2 regions of the Dokdonia sp. 4H-3-7-5 genome follow, and region 2 is predicted to be linked to the other one. Evidence: riboswitches for the same ligand, from Rfam matches in the RefSeq annotation. Region 2 holds a riboswitch; the other holds the start of a gene.
What was found. A riboswitch is a leader RNA that binds a small molecule or an ion and turns the genes downstream of it on or off. The one in region 2 is predicted to bind S-adenosylmethionine.

Region 1 (12,604 bases), 1.3 Mb from region 2:
GAAGGTTTTTGTAACTACTTCGTTTGTACGTCCCATGTGTCCGTAAGCGGCAGTCTCGCTATACATAGGAGAACGTAGCTTTAACCTGCTTTCAATAGCAGCTGGTCTCATGTCAAATAGTACAGTAACTTTCTTTGCAATCTCACCATCAGATAAGTTTACTTTAGAAGTACCGTATGTGTCTACAAAGATGCCCATAGGCTCTACAACACCAATAGCATAAGAAACTTGAACAAGAATTTCATCTGCAACTCCTGCAGCAACAAGATTTTTTGCAATGTGACGTGTTGCATAGGCAGCAGAGCGATCTACTTTTGATGGATCTTTTCCAGAAAAAGCACCACCTCCGTGAGCTCCTTTACCACCATAAGTATCTACAATAATCTTACGACCTGTAAGACCAGTATCTCCGTGAGGTCCACCTATTACAAACTTCCCAGTAGGGTTAATGTGATACTTAATATCATCATTAAAAAGGTTTGCAATATTTTCTGGTAATAAACCTACTACGCGAGGTATTAAAATATCTTGAATATCTCCACGTATGCGACCTAGCATTGCTTCGTCTTCATCAAAATCATCATGCTGTGTAGAAACTACAATAGCGTCAATACGTTGAGGTACGTTTTCATCACTATACTCTATAGTCACCTGCGCTTTTGCGTCTGGGCGTAAATAAGTAATCTCGTCATCTTCACGACGTAGGTTACCTAGTTCAATAAGCAACTTATGAGAAAGCTCAAGTGCCAGTGGCATAAAGTTTTCTGTCTCCTTAGTAGCGTAGCCAAACATCATTCCTTGATCTCCTGCTCCTTGCTCTTCCTTAGTATCGCGATCTACACCACGATTAATATCGTCAGACTGCTCGTGTATGGCAGATAATACACCACAAGAGTTTCCGTCAAACATGTATTCACCTTTCGTATAACCTATTTTGTTAATGGTTTCACGAGCGATTTTTTGAACATCTAAATAAGCACTAGATCGTACTTCACCAGCAAGTACTACTTGTCCAGTGGTAACTAGGGTCTCGCAAGCAACTTTAGATTGCGGATCAAAAGCGAGAAAATTATCAATAAGTGCATCAGAAATCTGATCTGCAACTTTATCTGGGTGTCCTTCAGAAACAGATTCTGAGGTAAATAAGTAAGCCATTTTTTAATTTTTTGTCAAGAAGTAGATTTGACGTATGCTGGGTAGAAACATAACATAAGAAACGTTAAAGTCTTACGTTTGATTTTAGCCATTTTTTATTGAGGTTGCAAGCAGTCAAATCTGTCCTCGTAATTTTGGCACAAAGGTAAAGAAACTTTAATAATATAAACAATCCATTATCCTACCAATTTAGTAGGGTTATGTTATTGTTTTGTGAAAATTTGAAGAGCAAATTTAAAGCTCTCATAACCTAGATTAGAATATTATACTGTAAAAATAATTTAAGCTGAATATTTTACTGAAATAGTGGTTTTAATAAAACTTTTTAGAAAAAAATTCTAAAAAGTTTGTTTTTGTAGATTTGTTTTTACAATATTTGTGCTCACAAAGTTCAATGACAGTTCAGATTTTCGCGAAAGCGCATTAATGAACAGAATAAATGTTATCAAGAAAGGCTGAGGGAATGACCCTATGAAGCCTTAGCAACCCTTTCACTTAGAAAGAAGGTGCTACATTCTACCCAAGAATCGCTCATTACCGAAACTTGAGGATAGATAACATCGAGCAAGTACCTCACGGGTATGCGCTTATGTTTTTTCTTATAATATTTTTCTTTAAACATTTCCTCGACCTTGAGATAAGGGTTCGTATTGGAAATATTTGGCTTTTGTTTTTAATCCGTTCACACGAAGTGAATGGCTAAAATTAATCCTAGTAGTACTGGGACAAAAAAGAGAAAAATGAGTACACAAAAATTAGCAACCAAAGCGTTGCACGCAGGACACGATTATGCAGCAAATGGAGGAACTCGAGCGGTGCCTATCTACCAGAGCACGGCTTATGTTTTTAAAGATGCAGACCATGCAGCAAACCTATTTAACCTGTCTGAGCCAGGTTTTATTTACACACGTCTCAATAATCCAACAAATGATGTGCTGGAAAAGCGCCTTACAGACATAGAGGGCGGACTAGCAGCTGTCGTGACCGCCTCAGGAACTGCGGCCATTAACACGACTTTACTTACGTTACTAAAGCAGGGAGATCACATTGTAGCTTCTAGTAGTCTTTACGGAGGCACATGGAATCTTCTCAGTGTGACATTACCTCGCTTTGGGATTACAACAACATTTGTAGATCCTTCAGATCCTAAAAATTTTGAGAAAGCAGCCCAGGAAAATACGAGAGCTTTCTTTGTAGAGTCATTAGGTAATCCTAAGCTTGATGTATTAGATTTAAAAGGTATTTCCGCTTTCGCGAAAGCGCACAAAGTCCCTTTCATTGTAGATAACACCGTAGCAACACCAGCGCTACTCAACCCATTCGAGCACGGTGCAGATATCGTGATTCACTCTCTTACAAAATACATAAATGGTAATGGTACCGCACTAGGCGGAGTTATTATAGATGCAGGTAAATTTGACTGGAGTAACGGTAAATTTCCAGAATTTACAGAGCCTTCCGCAGGATATCATGGCCTAGTTTACTGGGATGTGATTAAGGAAGCATCGTTTATTGCTAAGGTGCGTATAGAAGGATTGCGTGATCATGGTGCCGCTTTGAGTCCATTTAATGCATTCCAAATCTTACAAGGTTTAGAAACACTAGAACTTAGGTTGCAGAAACATTCAAAAAATGCGCTTGAACTTGCAGAGTGGTTACAAACTCGTGATGAGGTGGCATGGGTAAACTATCCAGGTCTTGCTTCTAGTAAGTACAACGACCTTGCAAAACAATACTTGCCTAAAGGACAGAGTGGGATTGTGACCTTTGGTGTAAAAGGAGGTTTTGAGAGTGCAAAAACAATTTCAAATGAAACTAAACTTTTCTCACTGCTAGCAAATATAGGAGATAGTAAATCGCTCATAATTCACCCTGCAAGTACAACCCATCAACAGCTTAGTGATGAGGATCAAGTAAGCACAGGCGTGACTAAAGATTTAATACGTCTTTCTGTAGGTCTTGAGGATATAGCAGATTTAAAAGAAGATCTCGTAGCAGCATTTGCGCGAGTAGATAAAAACGTCTTAGTGTAATTAATCTTAGTTAATTAATTAGTGCGGGAGTCCCCTATTCATAGGGACTCCCTTTTTTAACTTATAGATAGGCTATGCTTTTACACATTGATTTACAAGATTTTAAAACACACTCGGGATATACGTGTCATTTACATGTCACGTATCAATTATTTGGTGAGCCATTAGGTACAGCGCCTGTCGTGCTAGTAAATCATGCGCTTACGGGAAACTCTTCTATAACTGGAGAAAACGGTTGGTGGAGTGACTTGATTGGTGTAGATAAAGCGATTGACACAAGTTGCTATACCATACTTGCCATGGATATTCCTGGGAATGGTTATGATAATAATCAAAATCATCTTGTGCTTAATTATAGAGCATTTACTAATAGTGATATTGCAAAGGTTCAAATTGCCTTACTTGAGCATTTAGATATTAAAAAACTCTTTGCCATTATAGGAGGTTCGCTTGGTGGTCAGATTGCTTGGGAACTTGCAACACAAAGGCCTAATCTTGCAGACCATCTTATCCCAATAGCGACAGACTGGAAAGCGACCGACTGGGTGATTGCGCAATGCCACATTCAAGATAGTTTATTAAATCATTCTCAGAAACCTATCTATGATGCACGCATCCATGCGATGACTTTTTATCGTACGCCTGCCTCTTTTAAAGAAAAATTTAATCGCACTAAAAAAGAAGCTTCTTTATATAATATTCAAAGTTGGCTAGATCATCACGGTAAGCGATTATCAGAACGATTTTCTATTGCTTCTTATAAATTAATGAATCAATTATTGCTTACGGCAGATATTACAAAGGGTAAACAAAGCTTTAATGAAGCAGTGAGCCAACTTACAGCAAAAGTGCACCTTGTCGCAATAGATACCGACGGACTTTTTCTAGCAGATGAGATATATGACACTCACCTTGCGCTACAAGAAACTGGAATTACGTCTAGCTATCATGAAATAAATTCCATCCATGGTCACGATGCCTTTTTAATTGAATACGAGCAGCTCGCTGCTATCGTACAACCTATTTTTCAAAAACAGTTATGTCACAAATAAATATAGTCATCTTTGGGATCGGTAATGTGGGGAGCACCCTCATCACGCAGATCACAGATTTTAATAAAAAAACTACAAATAGAAAGCTCAACATTTTTTGTATTGCAAATTCTAAGTTGGCGCTATTTAAAGATAACGTCACCTCTGGTTGGAGTTCTAATTTTGAGACCGCAGCGCAGCCTTATACGCTAGATGATATTTACGCTTTCGCGAAAACAATAAAAGAACAAAACGATAATGAGCACACGCAGGAACAAGAATTTGTAGCAGTAGATGTAACGGCTAGCGCAACCTTTGCAAATAACTACATAGACCTCGTAGAGCATGGTTTTCATATCGTGACGGCAAACAAAGTTGCAAACACACTGTCATACGATTTCTATAAAAAGTTGAGAGCATCTCTTACACTTAATAAGAAGAAATTTGGTTACGAAACAAACGTTGGAGCCGGATTACCAATTATAGAAACCATTAAAAACCTCTATGAAAGTGGAGAAGAGATCCATAAGATACGAGGAGTCTTTTCTGGATCATTAAGTTACTTGTTCAATAATTTTTCTAAGGAAGATAAAGACTTTTCAGATATACTACTAGAAGCAGACGCGCTTGGACTTACCGAGCCAGACGCAAGAGAAGACCTTTCAGGGAAAGATGTTGCTCGCAAGCTATTAATTTTAAGTAGAGAGATAGGCCTTGGAAAGGAGTTTGGAGATGTAAAAATTCAATCTTTAGTGCCTAAGGAACTTAATGGAAAAACTACTTTATCACAGTTTCGCGAAAGCGTAAAAACACTTGACACCATTTTTACAGAGAGTAAAAGTAAACTTTCAAAACACGAAGTGCTACGTCACGTGGGAGAACTCAATGTCAAAACGCAAGAACTCGAGGTAAAACTAGTACAAGAATCTAAGTTTACAGCACTAGGTCAAACGCAAGGGGCAGATGCTGTTTTTGAGATTTATACCGCTTCATATGGAGATCAGCCGCTTGTGATTCAAGGGGCGGGAGCTGGTAAAGCGGTTACGGCAAGAGGTGTTTTAAGTGATATAATTAAAATAACGCAAAGCCTTAATTAATGAGCAAGCATCACCCAGAAACACTTGCTATACGCACGCAACTTGAGCGCTCTGTGCATCAAGAGCATGCCGCGCCGGTATATCTCACTTCGAGTTTTGTATTTGACAGCGCCGAAGAAATGAGAGCCTCTTTTGCCGAAGAAAAAAAGCGTAACATCTACAGCCGTTACACAAATCCTAACTGTGCAGAGCTGGTGGAAAAAATCTGTTTGCTAGAGGGAGCAGAGCAAGGCGTGACTTTTGCCACTGGGATGAGTGCTATTTTTAGCACGTTTGCTGCCTTACTTGATAGTGGTGATCATGTCCTTTCGGCGAGAGCGATTTTTGGGAATACGCACACATTATTTACAAAACATTTACCTAAATGGGGAATCACTCATACCTATTTTGATATTACTGAGCTAGACGAGATCTCCTCAAAAATACAACGTAACACAAAAATTATATACGTAGAGTCTCCCACAAATCCTGCTACAGAAATTGCAGACTTAGAACGTCTGGGAGCGCTTGCGCAAAAGCGTAATCTCATATTTATAGTAGATAATTGTTTTGCAACACCGTATCTACAGCAGCCTATACGCTATGGAGCAGACCTTGTAATACACTCTGCGACAAAATTACTGGATGGGCAGGGACGCACCATGGGAGGAATCACCGTGGGAAGTGCGCAGTTAATAGATACAATATATCGATTTGCAAGGGTAACGGGACCTGCATTATCTCCATTTAACGCGTGGACAATTTCAAAAAGTCTTGAGACACTAGCGGTGCGCGTGGAGCGTCATTGTAAAAACGCGCACAAGCTTGCTATATCGCTAGAATCTCACGGTAAAGTGAAGCAGGTGCGCTACCCATTTTTACCATCGCATCCACAGCATAAACTTGCTCAAAAGCAAATGAAAGCTGGTGGGAATATTGTTACCATTGAGATACACGGAGGTTTAGAAAATGGACGTGACTTTCTAGATGCTATCACAATGTGTTCCCTCACTGCAAATCTTGGAGATACTAGAACAATCGTAAGTCATCCCGCAAGTACTACTCATGGAAAATTGTCAAAAGATGAGCGTGAAGCCGTAGGAATCACTGATGGGTTAATCCGTATTTCTGTGGGTTTAGAACATATTGAAGATATTAAAAGTGACATTTTTCAAGCTCTTAATCAATTATGAAAAGCCAACTCACACGCGCATTACAAGAAAGAATCTTGGTTCTTGATGGGGCTATGGGAACCATGCTGCAAGCATATAACTTCTCTGAAGAAGATTTTAGAGGAGAGCGCTTTAAGGATTTTCACCTCTCTGTAAAGGGTAATAATGATATGCTGTCTCTCACACAGCCTGCTGCGATTGCAGAGGTGCATCGCAAGTATTTTGAAGCAGGAGCAGATATTGTGGAGACTAATACCTTCTCAAGTACGACTATCGCAATGGCAGATTATGAGATGGAGGAGTACGTGTATGATTTAAATTATGCTTCCGCGAAAATTGCTAAGGAAGTTGCTCAATCTTTTACAGAAAAAGAACCGCACAAACCACGATTTGTAGCAGGAAGTATAGGGCCTACAAACAAAACAGCAAGCATGTCTCCAGATGTAAATGATCCAGGCTATCGTGCAGTGAGCTTTGAAGAACTCAGAGTAGCTTATAAACAACAAGTAGAAGCCTTGCTAGATGGAGGTGTGGATATGTTACTTGTAGAAACGGTGTTTGATACCCTTAATGCAAAAGCTTGTCTTTTTGCAATAGAGGAAGTAAAGGAAGAACGCAACTCAGGCATACCAATTATGGTGAGCGGTACGATTACCGATGCCTCGGGACGTACGCTTTCTGGGCAAACAGCAGTAGCTTTTTTGATTTCTATCTCTCATATTCCACTACTTAGTGTTGGCTTTAATTGTGCACTAGGAGCTTCTCAATTACAACCACACCTCGAAGCCATTGCAAATGTTACTAACTACGGGATTTCTGCTCACCCTAATGCGGGCTTGCCTAATGCCTTTGGTGAATATGATGAAACACCAGAACAAATGGCGACGCAGATTAAAAAATATATCGATAAAAACCTCGTGAACATAGTGGGTGGTTGTTGTGGCACTACACCTGCTCACATTAAAGCTATTGCTCAACTTGTAGAGAATGTAACACCTAGAAAATGTAAGCTATAATGAATGTGACTCCCAGATATATGCGTCTTTCAGGCTTAGAGCCACTAATAATTACTCCAGAAAGTAATTTTATAAATGTGGGCGAACGTACAAATGTAGCGGGTTCAAAGAAATTTTTACGGCTTATAAAAGAAGAGAAATTTGACGAGGCGCTATCTGTAGCTAGAGATCAAGTAGAAAATGGTGCGCAGATTATAGATATCAATATGGACGACGGCCTTATTGATGGAAAGGAGGCGATGGTTAAGTTTTTAAACCTCGTCATTGCAGAGCCAGACATCTCTCGTGTTCCTATAATGATAGACAGTTCAAAATGGGAAATTATAGAGGCTGGTCTTCAAGTCGTACAAGGGAAGTGCGTAGTAAATTCTATAAGTCTTAAAGAGGGTGAGACGCATTTTATAGAGCAAGCAAAAAAAATAAAACGATACGGCGCTGCCGTAGTCGTCATGGCTTTTGATGAGGAGGGACAGGCAGATAATTATAATCGTCGTATCGAGATTTCAAAACGTAGTTACGAGATTTTGGTTAATGAAGTCAATTTTCCACCAGAAGACATCATTTTTGATCTTAATATTTTTCCAGTGGCGACGGGAATGGATGAGCATAAACGCAATGCCATTGATTTTATAGAGGCTACGAGATGGGTGCGTGAGCATCTTCCACATTGTTCTGTAAGTGGTGGGGTGAGTAATGTTTCTTTTAGTTTTAGAGGTAACAACGCAGTGCGCGAGGCTATGCATTCTGTGTTTTTATATCATGCGATAAAGGCCGGGATGAATATAGGTATTGTAAACCCTGCTATGCTGGAGATTTATGATAACATTCCAGAAGATTTGCTAGTGCGTGTAGAAGATGTAATTCTCAATAGAAGAGATGATGCCACAGAACGATTATTAACATTTGCAGAAACCGTAGGCCAAAAAGAAATTACAGAAAAGGAGGCAGAAGCCTGGAGAATAGAAGATATCCAAAGTCGTATCACCAGAGCACTTGTAAAAGGAATAGATGCCTATATTCTAGAAGATGTAGAAGAAGCCCGCTTATCTGTGGATGTTCCTATTAAAGTGATAGAAGGTCACTTGATGACGGGGATGAATGTAGTGGGAGATTTGTTTGGAAGTGGGAAGATGTTTTTGCCACAGGTGGTTAAATCTGCTAGAGTAATGAAGAAAGCCGTTGCCTATTTGTTACCATTTATAGAAGAAGAAAAACTTAAGAATGGAACCTCTGGTCAAAGTCAGAGTGCTGGAAAAGTACTCATGGCAACCGTAAAAGGAGACGTACATGACATAGGGAAGAATATTGTTTCTGTAGTACTTGCTTGCAATAATTATGAGATTATTGATCTTGGCGTAATGGTCTCACCAGAAAAAATCATTCAGACAGCCATTTCCGAAAATGTAGATATCATAGGCTTAAGTGGTTTAATTACGCCTAGTCTTGATGAGATGGTATATCTAGCTAAGGAGTTGCAACGTCTAGATATTAAGATACCGGTGTTAATAGGCGGTGCAACCACGAGCAAAGCCCACACCGCTGTAAAAATTGACACTCATTATAACAATGCTGTTGTACACGTAAATGATGCCAGTAGAGCAGTGACTATTGTAGGTGATTTATTAAAGAAAGACTCAAGTATCCTTTTTAAAGATCAATTAAAAGATGAGTATGCACGCTTTCGCGAAAATTTTAACTCAAGACAACGTATCAAAGAATACGTAACGATTGAGCAAGCCAGGGAGAATAAATATCAAATAGATTTTAAAGCCGAAGATATTGTAGCTCCAAACCAACTAGGTGTACAAGTAATGGAACATTTAGATCTCAAGAAACTGGTGCCTTTTATAGATTGGAGTCCGTTTTTCAGAAGTTGGGATTTACACGGTAAGTATCCAGAGATTTTGACAGATGAGGTGGTAGGAACACAAGCCAGCGAACTTTTTGCAGACGCACAACAAATGCTCCAGCAAATCATTGCCGAAAAATGGCTTACTGCCAAGGCGACTTTTGGACTATTTAAAGCAAATGCAAACCATCAAGATGATATCATAATTCCCCCAACCCCCGAAAGGGGCTTTAAGCAAGATGATAAAAAGTCTCCTTTCGAAGCTGGAGGAGTCATTTTCCGAACGCTACGCCAGCAATCCAAAAAGGCAGCAGGAAAGCCAAATATTTCACTGTCAGATTTTATAGCACCGCTCGATAGTGGTATTCAAGATTATATAGGCGCCTTCTGTGTCACGACAGGATTTGGAACAGCCAGAAAGGCAAAAGAGTTTGAAGATGCACTAGATGACTATAGCGCCATTATGATTAAAGCACTTGCAGACAGACTCGCCGAAGCCTTTGCCGAATATTTACACAAGGAAGTACGCACAAAGCACTGGGGCTATGCCACCAGAGAAGCACTAGCAAATACAGATTTAATTAAAGAAAAATACCAAGGAATACGTCCAGCGCCAGGTTATCCGGCTTGTCCAGATCATTTGGAGAAAGAGACTATCTGGAAGTTGCTTGGTGTGGAAGAATCAATTGGTGTTTCACTTACCGAAAGTTTGGCAATGTGGCCTGCGGCAAGTGTAAGTGGTTATTATTTTGGGCACCCTGAGGCGAGGTATTTCGGACTAGGAAAAATAAAAGAAGATCAAATAAAGGACTATGCGAGCCGCAAAAATATTGCTTTCGCGAAAGCGGAAAAATGGCTCACCCCAAATATAGCAGAGTAGATTATGACGAAAGTAAGAGATCACATAGCAAAGGCAATAGAAGAGAAGAGAACCGATTTTTCATTTGAAATCTTGCCACCTCTCAAAGGGCAAAATATCAACACCATTTTTGATAATATAGACCCATTAATGGAATTTAAGCCGCCTTTTATAGATGTGACTTACCATCGTGAAGAATATATTTATAAGGAACGGGAAGACGGGTTGCTAGAGAAAAAGGTAGTGCGCAAGCGCCCGGGAACAGTGGGGATTTGTGCAGCAATCCAAAACCGCTATCAAGTAGACGCTGTGCCGCACGTTTTATGTGGTGGATTTTCTAAAGAAGATACTGAGAATTTTTTGATAGATATGGATTTTCTAGGTATTGAGAATGTGATGGCTCTACGTGGTGATGCAGTTAAGAGTGAAACTTACTACAAGCCCAATAAAAATGGGAATATCTATGCACAAGACCTCGTGGAGCAAATCATTGATTTAAATAACGGTACCTACTTAGATGAAGATTTGCAGAACAGTGCAAAAACAGATTTTTGCATAGGCGTGGCGGGATATCCGGAAAAGCACCTAGAAGCTCCAAGTCTAGAAAGTGATATTCATTTTTTAAAGAAAAAGCTAGAAGCTGGAGCCTGTTATGTGGTAACTCAAATGTTTTTTGATAATCAGAAATACTTCGACTTTGTAGATAAGTGCAGAGCCGCAGGTATTACAAAACCTATCATACCAGGTCTCAAGCCGCTGGCAACAAAGAAGCAACTCAATTTAATTCCGCAACGCTTTAGCGTAGACGTGCCAGATGCATTAGTGATGGAAGTTGTAAACGCAAAAGATGCTGCAGCAATTCGGCAAGTAGGGATAGAGTGGTGTATCCAGCAAAGTAAGGAGCTCAAAGCCGCAGGAGTCCCTGTGCTTCATTACTATTCTATGGGTAAAAGTGATAATATTAGACAGATAGCAGCGGCTGTTTTTTAATTGAAATGTTGTCATGGGAATTTACATGATTGTGATATTATCATTTATATACTGTTCATATCTCTATTTCTAAGTGCAGTTTTTTAGTACTTTCGTTTTAGATATGCTTTCGCGAAAAACTAAATACGGCATTAAAGCCCTAACATACATTGCCCGTGAACAACGGGAAGATGCTTTGGTGCAAATAGGCACCATTGCCGAAAGTGAGAATATCTCGCAAAAATTTCTTGAAAGCATTATGCTTACGCTTAAAAAAGCGGGCTTCGTATCCAGCCGAAAAGGTAAAGGAGGTGGTTACCAACTGCGACGTGAGCCTAAGGATATTAAAATGGTTGAGGTCATGAGAGTACTTGAAGGACCCGTTGCCATGCTACCATGTGTATCTCTTAATTATTATGAACGTTGTGCAGATTGTAAAGATGAAGATGCATGTGCTGTTCATAGTTTAATGATTCAAATAAGGGACAATACATTACTCGTTCTAGAGAAAAACACCCTTGCAGACCTTGTAGCGGCTGCTAGTTCGTAGTTCTATTCACTCGCTTTTTTCTTTAAAACAACAATTATTCTTGTTAACCTAAGTTAATAATTTTACATTTGCCGATTAACCCTAGTAATCCTATAGGAATAAATAATTCTGAAATGATTATCGATTCACTTGTTTTAAAACAATCAAAAAATACTTCTAAAGAGAAAACCTCTGCCTCGGCAGAAAAACCTATGCGCAGTATCGTGAAGTCCATAAGCTGGAGAGCAATAGGGACTCTTGATACAATCGCAATTTCGTGGTTTGTAACTGGTACGCTAGCCTTAGCGTTGAGTATAGGGGCAGTAGAATTAGTATCAAAAATGGCGCTCTATTTTTTTCATGAGCGTGTTTGGAATTTAATAAAATGGGGAAAATAATGAAGTTTACTAAAGAGCAAATAGTACAATTTAATAGTGCTTTAAAATCACAAAGCCCATCAGACGTTGTAAAATGGGCATTAGAACATGCTGGAAGACCTGTAATAACAACAAATTTCAGACCTTATGAGGCAGCCATCTTACATGTGGTTTCTCAGGAGTTTGATAAGATTAATGTAGTATGGTGTGATACAGGTTACAATACTCCAGAAACCTATAAGCACGCAGAAGAGGTTATTAATCAGCTAGCGCTTTCTGTTGATTTATATGTGCCACGACAAACACGTGCACATCGTGATGTAGTGATGGGTAATCCTTCAGTCACAGATGAAAGTCATAAAGAGTTTACAGAGCAGGTGAAATTAGAGCCTTTCCGTAGAGCTATGGAAGTGCATAAGCCAGATGTGTGGTTTACTAATTTAAGACAAGGGCAAACGGCACATAGAGATAATCTAGATATTTTAAGTTTAAGTAAAGATGGCGTTCTTAAAGTAAGCCCTTTTTACTATTGGTCAGA
Region 2 (12,604 bases):
TTTCAATTTTATCTTCGGCTACTTTTTCACCATTCATTGCCTTTGCGGCATATCTCCAGTTTAACTTATCTAATAAATCCATATTCTTATTATTTACGTTCTTGTTGTTTTTTATTGACATGCTTTAATACTACTCCATGCAGATTGATAAGCTTCTTCCATGTGAGTTTTATCTAATTGAAATGCTCCTCGCTTTTGGGTCATCATTAAAAATGAAAGCGGATTAATTGCATATGCGTATAGTATAAAATCTGATAATGGTTTGATAATTCCTTCCTTTTTACCGCGTTCCCATAAGTCGAGTAGGGGCTGTAAGTGCTTTATTCCTTCTTGTCTGCTTTCCTCATCAATCATAGGAGTGTTATCACACTGAGCAAGAAACATTGCTTTCTCACATTCCTTTAACTTGAAATCTGCAATACGTTTCCAGATGTACTCAAAACCTGACTCTACTGGGAGCGAAGCATCATAAGATGCAAATGCATACTCTGTATATGACGCCTTAACTTCTACATAAGTTTTATTAACGAGGTCTTGTTTATTTTCAAAATAGAGATAGATAGTGGCAGGAGAAACGCTTGCCATTTTGGCAATTTTACTCATAGGTGTAGCGTGAAAACCATTATTGTTTACAAGCTCTATGGTCGCCTTTACAAGCGCATTACGTTTATCTATACTTTTTTGAAGTTTTGCCATGTTATTTAATTGCTGCAGCAAAGGTAGTGTTAAAAATGAACGTTCATTCTTTTTTAACAAACATTTAATTTGATAGCTGCAAGTGAAATAATATTCATGTTTTACCTAAAGCACGTTGAATAATCAGGAAGGCGAGTAGGTGGGATGTTACGCTTTCGCGAAAGCGTAAAAAGGATACAAATTATTTATGATGAAAAATTATCTATGGAATATTATAAGTTAGTTATGGCGAACGGCAGCTTACTAAGAATATAAAATGAGGAAGACCCCAATTAATATACCTGCGAGCGGAACCAATTTCTTGCGCTTATTCTTTTCCTTGAACACTAGTCCACCAATAACTACTGCTATTATAAGTTGGCTACGTTTTATTGCCGAGAGTAACATGATAAGCGCATCTGGATCCTGCAGTGATTTGAAGTAAAAATAATCGGCGGTTTGTAACAAGATACCTACGGCAATAATCGTCCACCTAAAGGTAAATGCACTTCTTTTTTCGGCTTTAGGAAACCATGTAATTGAGAGTATTACTAGTAACATCAAAATAGTATACCAACAAAACCAAAACTGCAACGTTTGTGGATTAAGCACCAGATTCTGAATTAAGAACTTGTCGTACAATCCGCTGGAGGCTCCTAGAAAAGTAGCACCTACAATTGCAAAAATCCATTTGTTTTTTCTAAAGTGAATCCCTTCTTTCTTACCAATATTTGCATACAGAATTACTGATAGAATAATCACAAAGAAACCCACCCATTGTAGTGCATTAGGTTGTTCTCTATAAATAAATATTGCTCCTAAAAATGTAAAAAACGGTCCAGCAGATCGTATAGGAGTGACTATGGTGATAGGTAAGTGCTTTAAAGCTTGGTATGCTAGAATCCATGAAGCGGTCATAATCATGGATTTTATAATGATAAAACCATGCGTTTTCCATGGAATAGGAGTGATATAAAACCCTATTTCTCGAGTGTATTCTGGAAAAAATCTTGAACCTATAAAAAATGGCAGTATTAATACAAAACCTGCACATAGTGTTCCTAACAATATTGGTAACACCTCGTTACCTTGTACAGCATGTTTCTTTGCTAAGTTGTGTAATCCCAGAAAAAGTGCGGCCAGTAAGCCTAAATACATCCACATGGCGCGAATATACTTTTTTGTGAGATTTTAAAGTGCGTAGTATTGAGGATTCTCAAAGCTTTCGCGAAAGCGTAATTCAAATATATTTCAAGAAGAATACGAGTATTTATCATCTTCATAAAACGCAGTATAATTACCTTTGCAAAAAATATGATTGCAGTTCATTATGCCCGAAGATCAAAGTAAAAACGCCCAAGATAAAAGTCTCTCTCAACAAGAAATTGATGCATGTATTAATACATTGCAGCAACTAGTAGCCGATACAAATCAGCTTTTTGAGCTTCCAGAAGAACAGCGTACAGAGCTTCTCAAAGCTTCAGGAATGTTATCTCGTCCTAATCGAGATGAGTTTCAGCGTAGGAGGAAAGACGCCAAGAAGGCTGCCAAACGTAAGATGATTACTAGAGATAAGCACGCTCGTAAAACTACAGGAATACGCTCTGCTAGAGAAGCATCGCTTTTTGTAGCACCTAAGTTACTTGGCGCAGCTGCAATTCCAGAAGATACTCCAGAACTTGAGTCTCCAAGAAACTGCTATGTATGTAAAACAGTTTACACAAAGCTACACCACTTTTATGACACGATGTGTACTTCATGCGGTGATCTTAATTATGCAAAACGTTTTCAAACAGCCGACCTTAATGGTCAAGTAGCGGTAATAACTGGATCGCGATTAAAAATAGGATACCATATAACCCTCATGTTATTACGCTCTGGTGCGACGGTGGTAGCAACCACACGTTTTCCAGCAGATAGCGCTATACGATATGCAAAGGAAGAAGATTATGGTGACTGGAGCGACCGTTTACACATTCATGGACTGGATTTACGTCATATACCAAGTGTAGAGATATTTTGTAATTATATAGAGCAGAAGTACGATAGGCTAGATATACTAATTAATAATGCGGCACAAACGGTGCGTAGGCCATCTGGTTTTTATTTCCACTTAATGGAAAATGAAAAACTACCAGTAGATCAACTTCCTAAGCTCGCACAGCCACTCTTACAAAATCACATTACCTGCTTGCAGGAGTTATCAGATTTAAGCGTAAGTACTGCAAAAACTAGTAAGAATAATGTCTTGCCAGTTACTTGGCATGGGCCTGAACCAGGAATAGGTCTGCGCAACTCGGCAGAGCTTTCTCAGATTCCTTATAGTTTTGATAATTCGTTACAAACTAGCGAAGTCTTTCCAGAAGGAAAACTAGATGCAGATTTACAACAAGTAGATTTACGTAAGACTAATAGCTGGCGTTTAAAACTAGGTGAGATAGAAACTACTGAGATGGTAGAGGTACAGCTAGTTAATGCCGTGGCGCCTTTTGTATTGTGTAACCGTCTGTCTAATCTCATGATGAAAGAAAATACTGGACAGAAGCATATCATTAATGTGTCTGCTATGGAAGGTAAATTTCACCGTTTTAAAAAGGAGGATAGACACCCGCATACCAATATGGCAAAGGCTGCATTAAATATGCTTACACATACTTCTTCTGCCACATTTGCAAAGTCTGGAATATATATGAATGCCGTAGATACGGGATGGGTGACAGATGAGGACCCTGCAGAGCTATCAAAAAAGAAAGTAGAAGTACATGATTTTCAACCACCATTAGACATCGTAGATGGCGCTGCTAGGGTGATGGATCCACTTATTGATGGAATTAATACAGGTAAACATTGGTCTGGAAAATTTTTAAAAGACTATTTTCCTATAGATTGGTAATCTTTAGTTGTACTTTTGCTCCGTGATAAAAAATAATCACAATTATTAAATACATTATATTATGAATAACGGAACAGTAAAATTTTTCAACGACACTAAAGGATTTGGTTTTATTACAGAAGAAGGTGTTGAAAAAGACCACTTTGTACACATTTCAGGGTTAATCGACGAGATTCGCGAAGGTGATCAAGTTGAATTTGAACTTAAAGAAGGTAACAAAGGATTAAACGCAGTAAACGTAAGAGTTATCTAATACATATACTTCAAGTTTTAATAAAAGCCCATCTATTAAATTAGATGGGCTTTTTGTTTATAATCTTTTTCACGCTTTCGCGAAAGCGCAATCAAAACCAATCATCATTAATATAAGCAACGCTTTTTTATTCAAAACTATGACGCTGTTCTTGTGTAGAAGATGCTCCTAGCAGCTCATTAAACGAGCGAATGCTATTAAATTCTGTTGTAATTGCTTGAGAAACTGCAATACCATCGATACCCGCTTCCAAAATATTTTTGACGTCATTAAGGGTGATGCCTCCTACAGCCAGCATAGGAGTAGTGGTAGCTAGCTCGTCAATGATTGCTTTATAACCAGAAGTTCCTAGTGTTTTCGCTGTGGTTTCTTTTGTAGTAGTAGTGCTGTAAGGTCCTAGACTAATATAATCCACTTGCTTCTCAATTAGTGCCTCACAATCTTGTAAAGTATGTGCGGTACCTCCTATAATTTGCCAAGTGTATAAGTGTTTTCTAGCAGTTATAGGGCAGGCATCTGCGCTTCCTAGGTGCACTCCATCTGCTTTTACCTCTTTTGCAATTTTATAATCATCATTAATAATTAACCGTGTCTGGAAATGAGCGGTAATCTCTCTAGCTTCTTGTGCAATGGCAAGCAGTTTTTTTTGAGAACAGTCTTTTACACGGAGTTGCACGAGCTCAGCTCCGGCATTACATGCTTTTTGTATATGTTCTATGTGCTCTTTGAGTGAGCTTCCTTGCGATATGTAATGAAGTTTTGGAATCATAATCTTCTTATTTAATAACTACGTAAAACGGTTATATAGTAATCTAGCAAAGATACTCATCCCGCGTGGGTCTTACTGTAGTTATGATGAGCATGTGTTATTAAAAACAAAAGGCTGCCTATATGTTTATAAGCAGCCTCTTTATCGTAGATCTTACGTAAGATCTACTGGTTTATTCTTCTTCGGTAGTAAGTGAGTCTGCCATGGCTTGCTCCTTATTCTCGCTATAATCTACAGGAACAGAATCTTTAATCCTAGTAAATTCTTCTAGACGCTCTAGATCATCTTCCTCACCAGAAAAGTATGGGAAGACATCCATAATAGGTGACTCAGATACTGCTGGGATTGTATATTCTCCCATCGTATCTTTCATAGTGACAACAGTATTATCAAAGGCTTCTTTTACATCATTTGCTTGTACAAGCAAGTATTGATTAGTCTTACGTTCTTTGCCGCTTTCCTCATCATAAGCGATGAGTGAGACACGAGATTTAAACCATCTATCAGAATTTTCAAATGGGTGAATCTCTGCGTAGTTTGCTACTTTTATGTTTGTGATTTTGATTTCTTCGCTATCACTTAAGTAAGCTGTCATTTCTTGTGTTATTCTACTTTCTGCTTCTGTGTAAGAAATAGCATCTACAAGAAAAGGCTCTGTTTTTACCTTTTGAGTTCCTGATGCTTCATCAAATTTTCTATACTTTACTTTGCACTCATACCAAGTTGCACTCATATATCTTTTATTTTAAGATTGCCAAAAATAGGGGTTAGCTCAAGGCGAAAAAGTAAAAAACGACAATAGATATTCACAATCTCAAAAGTGTGAAGCTAGCGCTTTATATACGAGAGAATTACTAGTAATTAAAACAAAAAAAAGCGCCATCTGCAATGTACAGTGACGCTTTCAAAATTGGGTATTTTAAAATTATTTAGCTGGTAAAACTACGGTATCTACTACGTGTATTACACCATTAGACTGGTTTACATCTGCAATAGTTACTGTAGAGCTGTTTCCGTTTTGATCCATAAGAACTACAGACGATCCTTTTACAGAAGCCATTAATTTCCCACCGTTTACAGTAGTAAAGGTTGCTGTACCATTATTCTTTTTGATCTCGCTCATAATAGCCGCTGCATCATATTTTCCTGCAACTACATGGTATGTAAGTACACCTTGTAAAGCAGTTTTACTTTCTGGCTTAAGTAATGTTGCAACCGTTCCTTCTGGAAGTTTTTCAAAAGCAGCATTTGTTGGGGCAAAAACTGTAAATGGTCCTTCACCTTGTAAAGTCTCTACAAGACCTGCAGCTTTTACTGCAGCAACTAGTGTTGTATGGTCTTTTGAGTTTACTGCGTTCTCTATTATGTTTTTAGAAGGATACATTGCTGCTCCACCTACCATTACTGTCATTTCATCCATCATGTCTTCACCCTCAGACATTGTATCGTCCATCATGTCCTTACCTTCAGACATTTTATCATCCATCATTTCTTTTTGGTTTGATACTTCCTCTTTACCAACATTTTTTGAGCCTTCACATGAAGCTAGTGATAAAAGTCCTGCACAAAGTGCCATTGATAATACGTTTACTGTTTTCATAATTGTTTAGTGTTTGTGTTATTTAGATTTACATATATAACGCAGCAACTTCCCGTACGGTTCTCAGTAGGGTTTGATTTTGGGATAGGTTTAACAATAAAGCCCTAAATTCTTATGAATTGCCAATTTATATAAGAAAAGAGGCAATTTGGCTAAAAAAAAGTTTTGTTTGGAGTATCTCTTTTTCCGCTTTTGGAATTTTTTTTATATGAATGCAACACGTTCGTAGTGCTCACATTGTGCTTTGCGATGTACTTATGCAGCTTTCGCGAAAGCGTGCTTTTTTGTATCACTTCTAAAGATGATATATAAGATGGTAACTACAAACAGCAATAGTAAATACCAAGTATTACCTACAAGATCTAAGTAATTGATATTACCTTTTGAAAAACTTAGAATCATTAAAACCTGCGCTCCATAAGGAAGTAAGCCCTGAAAGATACATGCAAAAATATCTAGAATGGAAGCTGTTTTCTTATTGTCTAAGGCATATTCATCATTAATGGTTTTTGCAATAGGACCAGCAACAATAATAGATACCGTGTTATTTGCAATTGCCATATTGATAGTGCTCACTAACGCAGCAATACCTAATTGTGCCGTTTTTTTACTTTTGATAAGTTTTTTGATATTCACTAATATAAACTCAATCCCGCCATTACTAGCCACAAGAGCAGCAAGACCACCGGTAAGTAGTGACAATAAGAAAATCTCCGTCATATTTGTAAAACCTGTATAAGCAATCTTTGTAGACTCTATAATCGTAAAATCACCATAAATAATACCTAACAATGCTGCTGCAAGTACACCTACAAGAAGCGTTACAAAAACGTTGAGTCCTATGACAGAGAGAATAATGACAAGGACATAAGGTGCAATTTTAATTACATCATATTCATAAACAACGGTCTCTGTTACATCTGTTGTGAGATCTACTCCTTGAAAAATAAAAATAGCAATAGTAATGAGCGCTGCGGGAACAGCAATTTTTATATTTTGCTTGAATTTATCACTCATTTTTGTACCCAGAGATTGGGTCGCAGCTATCGTAGTATCTGAAATTACGGAGAGGTTATCACCAAACATACTACCACCTAGCAAGGCACCACAAAGTATGGCAAGGTCTGCACTACTTTTATCTGCAAAACCTACCACAATGGGTGCTAGCGCGACAATTGCACCCACAGATGTCCCTGTAGAAACCGATAAAAACCCAGCAATGACAAAAATACCTACGTAGATATATTGTATCGCAATATAATCTAAGCCTAAATTTACAATCGCATCCACACTCCCTGTAGCATTAGTAATTGCGGCAAATGCCCCAGCCAGTAAATAAATAAGGCACATGGTTAAAATTTTGTCATCACCACAACCTTTAAGTAAGATGTCAATCTTAGCATTTATAGTCTGTTTAAACATTATAAAAGCCACGATGATTCCTGCAATAACCGCCATAGGGGCAGGCAGCGCATAGAAGTCATCTTGATAAATACCAACTCCTAAAAATGTTATTACAAATACAAATAGCGGAACTAGGGCTGAAAATTTTGGGAAAATTTGTGTAGTCTGTGTCATGTTCTTCTTCATTCTTGCAAGGAGATAATAGCAATTTAGATAGAAGTATGAGTTAACATTGTTTCCAACTAATTGGCTTATCTATTTAGCACCTTGCTCGTTATTGCAGGTTGCTATCTCCTAATTGAGATTCTTGATAAATAATTTAAGGGTGCAAAACTAGTGTTCAAATAATATTCTAAACCTTAAAAAAGGTTAATTTTTCAATATTTATGTAATTAAATAGCTGAAAGTATAATTTGTACTTGCATACAGTCATTTATAAGATTGATATTCTTTTAAACGATTTGTACTCTGACGATATCATCCCACTTACAATACAAGAGAACCCATTTATTTTTATAATAGACTCATCAATCCTTTATTTATGATATAGTTGACCTGTATAATTAGTTTTTTATGTGCGTTTTAAGTTTTTTAACGCTTTCGCGAAAGCGTAACATCCATCTAGAAGTACATTTTCTTTACCTTTTTAGTACATCGTTATAGTGGTTATGCAATCCTACTTTTTTTAAGAAATAATTATCTTTGCACCCCTTTATGAAAAACGACACATTACAACTAATAGATTTTGTCACAAGCGAACTCTCGAAAGCTGGTTTTACCATTGCGCCAGATACTAATAGAGTAGCAGGCCTTGACTTTCTCATCACAGCACCTACGGGTAAAACAAGCGAGCTACAACTACGTTCTATCCAAGTAGAAGATGAGGAAAATATTAAAATACAAAAGCTTGATTATGGACAGGTTGCAGGACACCGTTTTTTAGGTTTAGTGACAGTCATAGAGGATGCTCCAAGAGCTTTTTATATCATTCCATCTGCTACGTTTACAAAGGCAGATAATGTGATATTCTTTGAGCATCCTATGGAAATGATGCCGCATTTGAGTCACTGGGAGGTAAAAGTATTTACAGGAGCTATTCCTAAGTTGGCTCAATATGAAATAAGCAATTTTTATAAGATCTAATAATCAATTTTCAACCAGTAAAAGATAACCAATTGCACTAGTATCTTATTGAATAGCGTTCAAGCTTCTCTGTGATTAAGAGTAGTTTTGCGCACAATTCAAATGAATCAAGATCGTGAGAGGGGCTCACGATTTTTGAGTTTATAAAGGTCTGGCAGGGGTGTCAGGCCTTTATTTTTGAGATAATATTGGTTATTATGAATCATCGTAAAACTACATATCACAGTACAAGCTTTTACAGTCTTTAGATTCATTGATGGATTCCTTCGTAAGCCGATTTTCTTCTTGTAGTTTTGTAAATTATAATTGGATTAAAAACAAGTAATTATGAGTAAAGTAAAAGAAAGTGATGTAGTAAAAGTACACTACACAGGAAAATTAGAAGATGGACAGGTGTTTGATAGCTCTTTACAAAGAGAACCTTTACAGGTTGAACTTGGAAAAGGTCAACTTATCCCAGGATTTGAGAATGCTTTAATAGATATGGCGGTTAACGAGAAGAAAACGGTTACTATAACTAAAGAAGAAGCATACGGAGACGTACAACAAGAGTTATTTCAAACGGTACCCAAAACACAATTACCTGAAGAAATCAAACCTGAAGTAGGAGTTATATTAGTAGCTTCTAGACCTGATGGTTCTGAGCAGCAGTTACGTGTATCTGAAGTAAATGAAGATCACATCATTGTAGATGCAAACCACCCACTAGCAGGACAAACTCTCGAGTTTGAACTTGAATTACTAGAAATCGCATAATACACGATTTTTATAAGATATAAAACGCCTTAGCTATGCTAGGGCGTTTTTTTTATGGATAACACTTTCGTAACTATGAAAAACTTATATAAACCAGGTTCTTAAAGTCCACGTTTCAAATACACGATAATCATTACTTAAAATTCTTTGAAATGAACATCCATAAAAGAAATTAATATATCCTATAAAAAGATTTAAGTTTCAATTACTGTTTTTAAGCACCTAACAACAGAAATTTCGATTATAAATAATGTATTATTACAATAATTAATTGTTTATAATTTAAAAAAAATAGTAAATTATTGAATTATAAATAGAATATTAAACTAATCAATTCATTATTTAAAATCACCTCTATGCAAAAATTATTACTCTTTTGTGTTATCATCCTCGTTAGCACTTCGCTTTATAGTCAAGACTACTTAGATGTTTTAAAAGTAACGTATAATGGGGCTACATTAGGCAATGTAGATACAGAAGTAGAAACAGAGGTTGATAATACTTTTGTAGAATTTTACTTCCCGCTTCCTGTTACAAGTGATATTTCTATCATAGGAGGATTTACTTATGAGAATACACGATTAGGATTAAATTTTTCACCCTCGAGAACTAATCTTATTATGACCCGACTTAACTTAGGTATTAAGTATGATCATGGTAATAAGTGGAGTGGTACTTATGTCGCTTTGCCTAAGTTGGCGTCAGATTTTAATCAAGGTGCTGGTGATAATTTTCAAATGGGCGGACTCGCATTATTAGAGAAGCGTTATTCTTCTAAATATTCGTTTAAGTTTGGTGCTTATGTATCATCAGAAAATTTCGGGACAACAATCACTCCACTCATAGGATTATGGTATAAGTCAAAAGATAAAAAGTTTACTATAAACGCAACTTTACCAATACGTACAGACGTAAATTATGCGATTACAGATAACTTTAGCTTAGGAGCTAATCTAGTGACTTCTATCAAATCTTATAATCTTAGTGCTACAGAATCAAGACTCTATGTGCAAGAGGAGTCTATTCGTTTTTCACTTTTTGGAGCCTATGCTTTTTTAGACAATACTCTAGTTGCTCGAGCAAAAATAGGTTTAGATACTACAGATTATGGTCTTTATCGTCAAGGGGATAAGGTAGGTGCACAATTGCTTACTTTCCAATTGGGAGGCGACGATCGTGATAGGCTAAATAATGAATTTGACAGTAGCGTATTTTATGGAATAGATTTTATTTACAGACTAGGACTTTAGAGAAGTTCATTCTTTATATCAATAATAAAAAGTCCATTCTTAGAATGGACTTTTTTAATTTATTAAAGAGAAGCAATCAAAAAATTACTGCTCGCCAGCTACAACTTATAAGCGACTGACTTTAACTTTTGAAAGATTATTTAAAGAGTGTAATAGAGATCTACACTAAAATGATAGATGTACTAAGAAAATTAATAACATTTGGAAAAAGCTTCCCTTCAAATATAAAAGCCTGCACTGAAAATCTTCTTCTTGCAATAATTTGATAGCTTTTTTACTACGTACACCAGCTTTACAATACACAACCAGGTCTTTAGTTTGTAAGACTTCTTGTATTCTACTCTGTAGCTCGCCTAAAGGAATATGTTGGCCTCCAATATGATGTACTGCTCTTTCATTACCTTCCCTAACGTCTAGGAGATTATATTTATCTGGATGTTTATAAATCTCATCTATTGTAATTCCCATATTATCAATAAGAAGCTCACATTGTAACTCGTACTTATCTTCAAGAAGACTGACTATGATACTGGTATCCTTATCAAATACCAAAATCATTTGTTCCATGCTTAACATATTATAGGTGAGCAGTTTGCCGGAAAGAACATCACCTATTCCACAGATGATTTTTAATACTTCATTGGCTTGTAAAGATCCTATTATACCTGCTAGTGCGCCTAGAACTCCCGCTTCAGAGCAATTAGGCATTTCATTTTGTTTAGGTGGTGTTGGATATAAACATCTGTAAGTAGGACCATTTTTATAATTATATACGGCCAGCTGACCTTCAAATTTATAAATAGAACCCAGCACGACAGGTTTATTTTTTAATACAGCAGCATCATTTACTAAATATCGAGTAGCAAAATTATCAGAACCATCCACAATAATATCATAGTTTGCAAAGAGCTCTAGCGCATTATCTCTAGTAAGACGCATTGGGTATGTTTCAAATTTAATATAAGGATTGAGTTTTTCTAAGCGCCTTGTAGCTGATATCGCTTTGTTACTCCCAATATCATCATGAGTATATAAAATTTGACGTTGTAAATTGGATTGTTCAACAATATCGTTGTCTATAATACCAATGCTACCAACACCCGCAGCAGTAAGGTATTGTAACACTGGGCAACCTAAGCCACCTGCACCTATGACTAAAACGCTTGCTTTTTTGATTTGTAATTGACCTTCTAATCCTATTTCGTCTAGAATGAGGTGTCTGCTATATTGTTGTTTTTCGGCGGTGGTTAGTTCCATGCTAAGCAATTTCAAAATAACTTTTATCCCAATCTTTCCAAACTGCTTGGTACCCTTGAGATTCAATCATTTGTTTAATTTCTTCCGTATCTCTTTCGTCTGAGATTTCAAATTGTTCTAAAGATTGTGGATCTACCACATATCCTCCAGGGTTTGTCTTAGATTGCGCACTTATAGATGTAATCCCTAGACTTATGATGTTATTTCGGAAGCGTTCACTTTCTCTAGTAGACATAGATAACTCCACATCTTCATCTAGTAATCTATATGCACAAATAAGCTGTACCAGATCTGCATCTGTCATTTCAACCTTAGGTTGTACTTCTCCTTGATGTGGTCTAAGTCTAGGGAAGGAGATGGAATACTTAGTTTTCCAGTAGGTTTTTTGTAAATATTTTAAATGTAAGGCTGTATAAAAACTATCTACACGCCAGTCTTCAAGACCAAACAATGCACCAATACCTATTTTATGTACTTCTGCTTTGCCAAGCCTATCTGGTGTATCGAGACGATAGTCAAAGTTTGATTTTTTACCTTTCGGGTGATGCGTTTTGTATGTTGCTTTATTATAGGTTTCTTGATATACTAACACAGCATACAATCC

Region 1: it holds a riboswitch for S-adenosylmethionine, as region 2 does, so the genes downstream of both, KRODI_RS03775 (O-acetylhomoserine aminocarboxypropyltransferase/cysteine synthase family protein) here and KRODI_RS13260 (Na+/H+ antiporter NhaC family protein) in region 2, are expected to answer to the same signal.

What each region holds. Positions count from the first base shown of each region.
Region 1 covers NC_015496.1:840,421-853,024, reverse strand. The annotation lists gene metK (methionine adenosyltransferase) at 1-1,155, opposite strand, end outside; SAM riboswitch class I at 1,595-1,716, shown strand; gene KRODI_RS03775 (O-acetylhomoserine aminocarboxypropyltransferase/cysteine synthase family protein) at 1,896-3,188, shown strand; gene KRODI_RS03770 (alpha/beta fold hydrolase) at 3,263-4,240, shown strand; gene KRODI_RS03765 (aspartokinase) at 4,228-5,316, shown strand; gene KRODI_RS03760 (trans-sulfuration enzyme family protein) at 5,316-6,488, shown strand; gene KRODI_RS03755 (homocysteine S-methyltransferase family protein) at 6,485-7,483, shown strand; gene metH (methionine synthase) at 7,483-10,212, shown strand; gene metF (methylenetetrahydrofolate reductase [NAD(P)H]) at 10,216-11,181, shown strand; gene KRODI_RS03740 (RrF2 family transcriptional regulator) at 11,285-11,710, shown strand; gene KRODI_RS03735 (DUF2061 domain-containing protein) at 11,824-12,087, shown strand; gene KRODI_RS03730 (phosphoadenosine phosphosulfate reductase family protein) at 12,087-12,604, shown strand, end outside.
Region 2 covers NC_015496.1:2,969,037-2,981,640, forward strand. The annotation lists gene KRODI_RS13220 (NAD(P)H-dependent oxidoreductase) at 1-82, opposite strand, end outside; gene KRODI_RS13225 (TetR/AcrR family transcriptional regulator) at 112-696, opposite strand; gene KRODI_RS13230 (EamA family transporter) at 940-1,839, opposite strand; gene KRODI_RS13235 (SDR family NAD(P)-dependent oxidoreductase) at 2,006-3,568, shown strand; gene KRODI_RS13240 (cold-shock protein) at 3,630-3,821, shown strand; gene thiE (thiamine phosphate synthase) at 3,949-4,590, opposite strand; gene KRODI_RS13250 (DUF4494 domain-containing protein) at 4,763-5,323, opposite strand; gene KRODI_RS13255 (fasciclin domain-containing protein) at 5,516-6,190, opposite strand; gene KRODI_RS13260 (Na+/H+ antiporter NhaC family protein) at 6,446-7,780, opposite strand; SAM-I-IV-variant riboswitch at 7,817-7,913, opposite strand; gene KRODI_RS13265 (hypothetical protein) at 8,309-8,737, shown strand; gene KRODI_RS13270 (peptidylprolyl isomerase) at 9,065-9,493, shown strand; gene KRODI_RS13275 (DUF6268 family outer membrane beta-barrel protein) at 9,850-10,743, shown strand; gene moeB (HesA/MoeB/ThiF family protein) at 10,909-12,000, opposite strand; gene thiH (2-iminoacetate synthase ThiH) at 12,002-12,604, opposite strand, start outside.